Regions from separate parts of the Halioglobus sp. D3-4 genome, predicted to be linked through region 1. Evidence: predicted binding sites of a transcription regulator. Region 1 holds the regulator's gene; the other holds the start of a gene.

Region 1 (4,260 bases):
GGACATCACCATGCCCAGGCTCTGAGCCCAATCGGGCAGTGCGGTATAGTGGAGGTGGTGCGGGCCGGCCCAGATGTATACGGCGACCAGTGCCCAGAAGTGGACGATACTCAGGCGGTAGGAATATACCGGCCGATCAGCCTGCTTGGGCACGAAGTAGTACATCATCCCCAGAAATCCCGCAGTCAGGAAGAAACCGACGGCGTTGTGCCCATACCACCACTGCACCATCGCATCCACTGTACCGGCATAGACCGAGTAGGACTTGGTCATGTCGACGGGGATTTCCATACTGTTGATGATATGCAGTACTGCAACGGCGAGGATATAGGCACCGAGGAACCAGTTCGCGACATAGATGTGCGAGGTTTTCCTCTTCATGATGGTGCCGAAGAAGACAATCGCATAGACCACCCAGACCACCGCAATGAGGATATCAATCGGCCATTCGAGCTCAGCGTACTCCTTGCTGGTGGTGATACCCATGGGCAGGGTAATCGCCGCAGCAACAATGACAAGTTGCCAGCCCCAGAATGTAAAGGCCGCCAGGCCATCGGACATCAGCCGCGTCTGGCAGGTGCGTTGCACGATGTAATAGGAGGTTGCAAACAGCGCCGACCCGCCGAACGCAAAAATAACGGCGTTGGTGTGTAGCGGTCGCAGTCTGCCGAAGTGCAGCCACGGCTGGTCGAAGTTCAGGGCAGGCCAAGCCAACTGCGCTGCAATCAGCACACCTACCAACATGCCGACAATACCCCAAACCACCGTCATGACGGCGAACTGGCGCACCACCTTGTAGTTGTATGTGGGGTGTTCCAGTGCAGTGTTGAGCTCGCTCATGGTTCTATTCCAATATAAAAAGTATGCAAGGTAGTGGCAGCGCTATCCGTAGCGCCCGCTCAATCGGTAAACGCCGGTGCGGCGCCGAAATCCCAGAGGATCACAGAACCGACCATCAAACAGATCAGAATGACCAGTGCGATGGCCAAAACAGCGCTGGAAAACAGAAAGCCGCGCTCCTCGGGGATTTTCATCACAATGGGTATTCCAAGATACATCAGGTACACCGACCAGCTGACAGCGACGACGCCGATCAGCATATCCAGCCACAGCACCGGGTAGAAACCGACCGCGCCAGCGAGAAACAGCGGCGTAGCCGTCAGGCCAATAATCGCGATGCCCCGCACAGTACTGGATTCCGCCCCGTAGGTGGCCGCCATCCAGTGCACGAAATAACCAATGATCGCGACACACGCGAGCATGGTCAGGTAAAAGAGGATACATATCTGGCGAGCGCTTTCACGTGTCAGGCGTATGGTTTCGCCGTGATCGCCGACTGTCCAGCCTATTTCTGTGGTGCCGTAATACCATGCAACAGCGGGCAGTATTGCGAGCAGGCACGGGTAGAGAAGCAGAGTACGCAGGGTATTCTCACTCATTGCGGCAACGGTGTGCCACTGTGTAGTGGGCCTGACCAATAAACCAAAGGTATGCTGAATCATTGGGGGCAGATCTCCCTCGTTGGAGTTTTTATTTGACGACAATGCCGTTTTGTTCTACCGAGTAACATCGGTATTTGGTGCGGGCAGAGTTGATTGAGAAGCGTGGTTTGCATGTGTACTCAGTTGGCTACATTCGCCATAGCTCGCATGGCCTGGGCATCAAGGATTTCGATCTCCTTGTTATCGACACGAAGAATCGCCAGCTTCTGCATGCGGCTGAAAACACGGCTCACGGTCTCTACTGTCAATCCCAGATAGTTGCCGATATCGACCCGTGACATCGGCAGGCGGAAATGGGTAGCGCTCAACTTGCGGCGCGCATTGCGAGTGGAGATGCTGAGCAACAGGGCCGCGACACGTTCATCGGCGGAATTTTTGCTAAGTAGTGTGATTAACACCTGATCTTCAGTGATTCTCTGGCTCATCAGTTGGAAAAAGTGGTGCTGCAGGTTTGGCATCAGGGTGCTGAGCCTGGACAGGGAGCTGAACGGGATTTCGCACACGGCAGAAGTTTCCAGTGTTCTTGCCGATGAATCGTGCACATTCTTACTGATGCCATCCATGCCGACGATTTCGCCCGGAAAGTAGAACCCCGTGACTTGCTCGCGGCCGTCATCGGTTGTCTTGTAGGCTTTTAGCGTGCCGGAGCGCACGGCGTACACAGATTGAAATTCGTCGCCCTCACGGTACAGGTGTTGCCCCTTCTGCAATGGTTTGCTGCGCTGGATAATATCGTCCAATTGAACGATGTCGTCATCTTCCAGGGTGAGGGGCAGGCATATACTGTTGAGACGGCAGTTTCCGCAGTTCACCCGGTACTCGTGCTGGCAGGGTATGAACTCTTCATCGGCTGGAGTTGAGATGTTGGAAGTCATCGGGCTTTTCCCTACATAGCGTAGGGGCGAGTATAGAGGATTTCCAGTGTAGGCTAAACTATCCATAGTCGTTAAATTGTCGCCGAAAAGGTTTTTGCAGAAGCGTCGATTACCCGGGTATCCAGATAGGCATCAAACAGCATGCATATATTGCGCAGGAAGGGTCTACCGAGTTCCGTTATCAGGATTTCATCGGAGCCTATCTGCAGCAGGCCGTCCGTTTCCATTTGGCGCATCCTGTCGATTTCGCGCCGGAACCTCGCGTTAAAGTCGACGCCAAAGCAGCGATTGCACTCGGTAATGTCCAGCTTGAGTTCACAGATCAGGCTCATGATGATAAACCGTCGTAGTTTGTCCTCACGGCTTACTTTAAAACCGCGGTACGCGGTGGGCCTGCCCTGATCAATCGCCTCGTAGTAAGCGGCGAGGTCGCGCTCATTCTGCAGGTAGAAATCACCCAACTGGCTGATCGCGGAAACCCCGAGCCCCAACATATCTTCGGCGATATTGAGCGAATAGCCCTGAAAATTACGCTGCAAACGTCCTTCGCGCTGCGCGATGGCCAGCTCGTCCTCAGGCAATACATAGTGATCCATGCCGATATGGAGATAACCAGCATCCTGCAGCCGCTGGCTGATAATACATTGCATCAGTAACTTCTCATCCGGTGTTGGCAGGGCCAATCGGTCTATCGCGCGCTGGCTGCTGAAGCGTTGCGGCATATGGGCATAGTTGTAGCAGGCGATGCGATCAGGCTTCAGGCCAATAACCTTTTCCAGCGTATCACCTATGGTTTCGCGGCTCTGATGGGGCAGGCCATAAATCAGATCAAAGCTCAATGAGCGAAAGTTGTTGTAGCGAACGTTCTCAACTAATGGCGCAACCTGTTCGTAAGGCTGAATGCGATTGATTGCTTTTTGCACGAGGGGATCAAAATCCTGTATCCCGAGGCTGATGCGATTGAAACCCAGGCCCTTGAGCAGAGCGATGGTATCGAAGTCCGTTACTCTGGGGTCGATCTCAATAGAGTATTCCCGGTAGCCGCTGTCGAGCAAGCGGAAGTGACTGGCCAGTAGGTGCATCAGCTCGGTCAGTTCGCCGTTGTCCAGGTAGTTCGGCGTCCCGCCACCCCAGTGCAACTGGGTCACGGGTCGACTACTGCCGACCACAAAAGCTTGGTGTTCCACCTCTATTTTGAGGCGACGCAGGTAGTTTCGAACGGCGTACTGCTCGCGTGTGACGACCTTGTTGCATCCGCAGTAATAGCAAATGTCATGGCAGAATGGCAGGTGAACATACAGTGACAGTGGCGCGGTTTTACGCTCGTCATTATTGCACAGCCAATGCGTGTATTGGTCGTGGGGAAAGTCCTCGCGAAACTGTGGCGCGGTGGGATAGGAGGTATAGCGAGGCCCCTGACAGCTATACTTTTCTGCCAGTGCACGCCCAGCCAGAATCTCAGAGGCTGTCCGGTCAAGGTGGCTCACATCCGTGGGCAATTGCGCCATGTCCAACTCAGTTTGTCATGTCTGGTAGCGACGAAGGCCTGACAATAACAGGGGATCGGAATCGTTTCGTTGATTCAGGTCAACAGGCTAAAGTCCTGGCTAACTCTGGTTCCCACAAGTTGTGCCTACCGCATACCTGTAATAGACTCCGCGCGATTAGTGAATTCCCGAGAGCGAAGCGTAATTGTGTCCAATCTCATCCGGAAGCTGAGCCTTTATGGCGATCATCTTCTCAGTAGAAACAAATACCTGTCGCGCCTCAATAACAGGATTCTCTCCTTCAAGGAATTAGAGTCACAGCCCTCAGAACGTGTCATTGACGCGCGAACCGACACCATCTCGGTGGCCAGTTGCCGTGTGCCTGAAGTCGAAGCA
Region 2 (4,260 bases), 270 kb from region 1:
CCAATTCGAATGGGCATTGATGAAAGGGCAGGGCTATTTGCTGCAGGGCGAGCCGGAACTCGCGCGCAGTGAGTTTGAGCGCGCGGCAATCATCCTTCCCAACAACGTCCGCTCCAATAATACGATCGCCGTTATCTATATGAACAGCAGCATGATTGAAGATGCTCGTGCCCTGATAGAAAAGTCACTGGCACTCGATGCCGAAAATGCCAAGACATGGCAGCTGCGCGGCGAGCTGGCATTCAGGGAGAAAGACTATGACAAAGCGCTTGAATACGCGCTGACCGGCTTCGAGCTCGACCCGGAGGATATCAGGATACAGCGCTCGCTAGCGCAGGTGTATATGCAACTTGGCGACAGGGCGAAGACAAAAGAGTACCTGGATAAGATTCTGGAGCAATCTCCGGAAGATCCGGCCGCGACACTTATCAGTGCCATATTATTGATCGGAGACGGTGATTCTGAGCTGGGCGACTCCATGTTAGCCGACCTCAGTAGCAAACTGGCGCGCTTTGATGACGGACAGAGTCAGTCGGACGACTCCATGATGTTCATTCGCGCGTCTGCAGAGTATGTACAGGGCAACGACGAGAACGCCAGTGCGCTGCTTAATGCCTATTTGCTGAAGAATAAATCCGACCTCGCGGCCACGCGATTACTTGCCGACATCTACATTCGCAACAGTGAGATCAGGCGGGCGACGGAACTCCTCAGTAGCCGGGAGGCGGAAATAGCGAATGACCCGGGGTTGTCCATTCAGCTATTGAGTCTCTATACCCACACAGGTGATACCTACAGGGCAAAAGAGCTGTTGCAAAAATTGCAGCTGAATGGTGTTGGAGACAACCCCTATGTTGTCATGCTGGAGGCAGAACTCATTCGCTCCACAGGGGAACTGCAGGAGGCCTTGAATCTGCTGGACGCGCAGGAGTTTACCGAGGCTGAGCCACTTGGCTACGGTTTGTTGCGTGGTGTACTGCAGTTGGCACTGGGTAGAACCGACGCTGCACAGGAAACGGTGATCCAGCTGCAGACCTCCTTCCCGGACAATGTGCGCGTCAATAATTTTGCGGCGGTAACGTATCTGACACTCGGCAACCTGGATGAAGCGCAGCGCTATATCGAAAAAGCACAGCAGCTGGCGCCCGCTGATCCCGACGCGCGTTTTAACCAGGCTATGCTGTACAAGAAGCGCGGGGATCTGGCTGCGTCGAGTAAAGTGCTCAAAGGCATCATTGAGCAAATGCCCAGCAATACCAAAGCACTGATACTGATGGCGAGAATCGCTTATTTGCAGGGCAGGTATGATGAAGCCATCGAATGGAGCGACAAGGTGTATGCCTACGACAGCGTGTCGGTTGGGTCCCGAGAACTGCAATTGGAGATCTACTCCCAGACAGGAAATTGGGAGGCCGCCAAGTTTATCGTAGAGAAACTGGTGAGTGAGCATCCCTTCAACGTAGACTATCTGCTGCGTCAGGCGACTATTGCGATGCAAATGGAGGAAGACGAACTTGCGCAGAATACCCTCAGCCGACTGTATCCCATGTGGAAACACGATCCGCAGAAAATGCGTGAACTGGCGGCAATCTACGTGCGTTTTGACAACCCGGAGGCGGCGCGCAAAGCGTTGCAACAGGGATTAACACTGGAGCCAGAATCCTACGCGTTGAGGCTTGATTTGGCGCGCCTGGATTTTTCAGACGGAGAAGTAGAGCGTGCACAAACTATCGCTGAAACACTGCAGAGCGAATTTGGCCCGCGCACCGGCAGTTCGCTACTGCTCGGTGATATCGCACTGGATCGCGGCGAGCCGGAAGTCGCCCGGGACTGTTTTTTGACAGCGTTTCAACTGGATACAAACAACATTGATGCCATTGCCCGGCTTTATGAATTGAGTTCGCAGGGCATTGACGCCAGTGAATTCACTGAGGTGATGACCGCAACGTTAAAAAAGTCTTCTCTCCCTGTGCTGGCGGTGAGGCTGGTCGCCGACAGCTATCTGAGTCAGGGTAAACTCGCGGAGGCAGCACGGTACTATGAGAAGTTGCTCGACCTGGAGGCGTACTCCAACGATCCTGCTATCCTGAACAATCTGGCGAACATTTATGCCGAGGAAGATCTCGACAAGGCGCTGGTCGTGGCGCGCAAAGGGTTGGCTGCTGCTGGAGAGAACAGCGCCGCACTGCTTGATACCGTAGGTTGGATTCTGGCGCGCAAGGGCGAGAACAAGGAGGCGTTGTCCTATTTGCGCAAAGCCTACTCGCAGAAATCAACAGACCCTGAAATACGCTATCACCTCGGCGTGACACTGTTGGCGTTGGGGCGCACGGCAGAAGCAGAGAAAGAGTTGAAGGCGGCCGTAAACAGTGGCGAGGCGTTCGCTGGCCGTGAAGAAGCACAGCGTCTTGTTACCGCAGGATTGAAGTAAGGGTTGGTCATCGAAGTTGGCGGGATAACCATCTCGTCGCCAAGCTCTGGCGTTCCGGCAAATATTTGATACAAATTAATGTTGTCTAGCCTGCGCCGATTACCATAAAGACTTTCTGAGTCGGTAATCGGGTTGTCGTCAGGCTGGAATGCAGGGTATGAAAGAGTTAAATACTGGATCGAACTGGCACAGTTCGCCTGCCGAGCTTGTGCTCGAAGAATTGCAAACCTCCGTCCATGGCTTGACGGAGACCGAGGCAGAAGCGCGCCTCGGCGCACACGGGCCTAACCGCCTGCCACAGGCAGCGCGACGCTCTGCATTCATACGCTTCCTGCTGCATTTTCACAATATCCTGATTTATGTGCTGATTGGCTCTGCCGCTATAACAGCACTGCTTGGTCATTGGATTGATACCGGAGTCATACTAACTGTGGTGATCGTCAATGCCATTATCGGCTTCATCCAGGAAGGCAAGGCCGAGCAGGCCATGGAAGCCATTCGACATATGCTGGCACCGCGTGCCAGTGTGATTCGCAGTGGCGAGCGTATCTCTATCGAGGGTGAGCAATTGGTTCCCGGCGATATCGTGCTGCTGGAGGCAGGTGATAAAGTCCCAGCCGATCTGCGCCTGCTTACTACTCACAGCACATCCGTACAGGAAGCCATCTTAACCGGTGAGTCTGTCGCGGTGGAGAAACAGACCCAGGCAGTAGCCGGGAATTCGCCATTGGGGGATCGGTCGTGCATGGCGTTCTCAGGCACCCTGGTAATTGGTGGCCAGTGTAAGGGCGTGGTGGTCGCGACAGGCTCGGCGACAGAAATCGGGCGTATCAGCGGATTGCTGTCAGAAGTACAAACCCTGACAACGCCGCTGGTGGCGCAGATGGGCACTTTCGCCAAGTGGCTGACGGTGATGATTCTGGTGGTAGCTGCCATCCTGCTCGCCTTCGGTCATTTTGTCGCGCATTACGATTTAACCGAGATGTTTATGGCTGTGGTGGGCTTGTCTGTCGCTGCCATTCCGGAGGGGTTGCCGGCGGTGCTCACCATTACCCTGGCGATCGGCGTTCAGGCAATGGCGCGTCGCAACGCAATAGTGCGGCGCCTGCCCGCCATTGAAACCCTGGGTTCGGTTTCGGTGATATGCACGGATAAAACTGGGACCCTGACGCGCAATGAAATGATGGTGGCGTCGGTAGTTACGCAGAGCCATCTGTTTGGTTTGCAGGGTAATGGCTATGAGCCCAAAGGTGCACTGACCCTGGATAGCGCTGAAGTATCCCACGCAGAGCACTCTGTGCTGGAGGAGCTCGCCCGGGCAGCGGTACTGTGTAACGATGCGACCTTGCGTAGCCAGCAGGATGCCTGGGTTGTGGAAGGGGATCCCATGGAGGGTGCGCTGCTGGCCTGTGCCGGGAAAATGGATATGAATGCCGCCGCCGAGCAAAAACGCTGGGGCCGTACAGACGCGATTCCCTTTGACGCCAGACACCGCTTCATGGCGACGTTAAACCACGATCATGAAGGGCAGGCGTTTATATTTGTCAAAGGTGCGCCGGAACAAATCCTGACGATGTGCGCCGATCAGCGTGCTGCCGATGGTACCACCGAACCGTTGGGCACCGATTTCTGGAACGCGCGCGCGGAATCAGTGGCTGCGCAGGGTCAACGTATACTGGCCTTTGCCGTCAGGCGAGTGCCGCCCGGGCATACGGTATTGGAACATCAGGATGTGGCCGGTTCTCTGACCCTGCTGGGCATGGTGGGGATGATAGATCCGCCGCGCGCCGAAGCGATCACTGCGGTTGCCGAATGTCGCAACGCGGCGA

The links. Region 1 encodes FNR, which switches genes on or off when oxygen is low (the NO sensors DNR and NnrR bind a similar motif). Its sites were predicted from a motif close to TTGATNNNNATCAA; they were not measured.
Region 2: a site for FNR is predicted at 2,497-2,510, ahead of AC0L6S_RS07845 (cation-translocating P-type ATPase). Genes of this name have one in related genera too.

Annotation. Positions count from the first base shown of each region.
Region 1 covers NZ_CM147907.1:1,532,643-1,536,902, reverse strand. Annotated here, with positions in the region: gene ccoN (cytochrome-c oxidase, cbb3-type subunit I) at 1-840, opposite strand, end outside; gene AC0L6S_RS06670 (Yip1 family protein) at 900-1,502, opposite strand; gene fnr (fumarate/nitrate reduction transcriptional regulator Fnr) at 1,622-2,377, opposite strand; gene hemN (oxygen-independent coproporphyrinogen III oxidase) at 2,449-3,885, opposite strand; gene AC0L6S_RS06655 (hypothetical protein) at 4,072-4,260, shown strand, end outside.
Region 2 covers NZ_CM147907.1:1,801,424-1,805,683, reverse strand. Annotated here, with positions in the region: gene prsT (XrtA/PEP-CTERM system TPR-repeat protein PrsT) at 1-2,431, shown strand, start outside; gene AC0L6S_RS07845 (cation-translocating P-type ATPase) at 2,589-4,260, shown strand, end outside.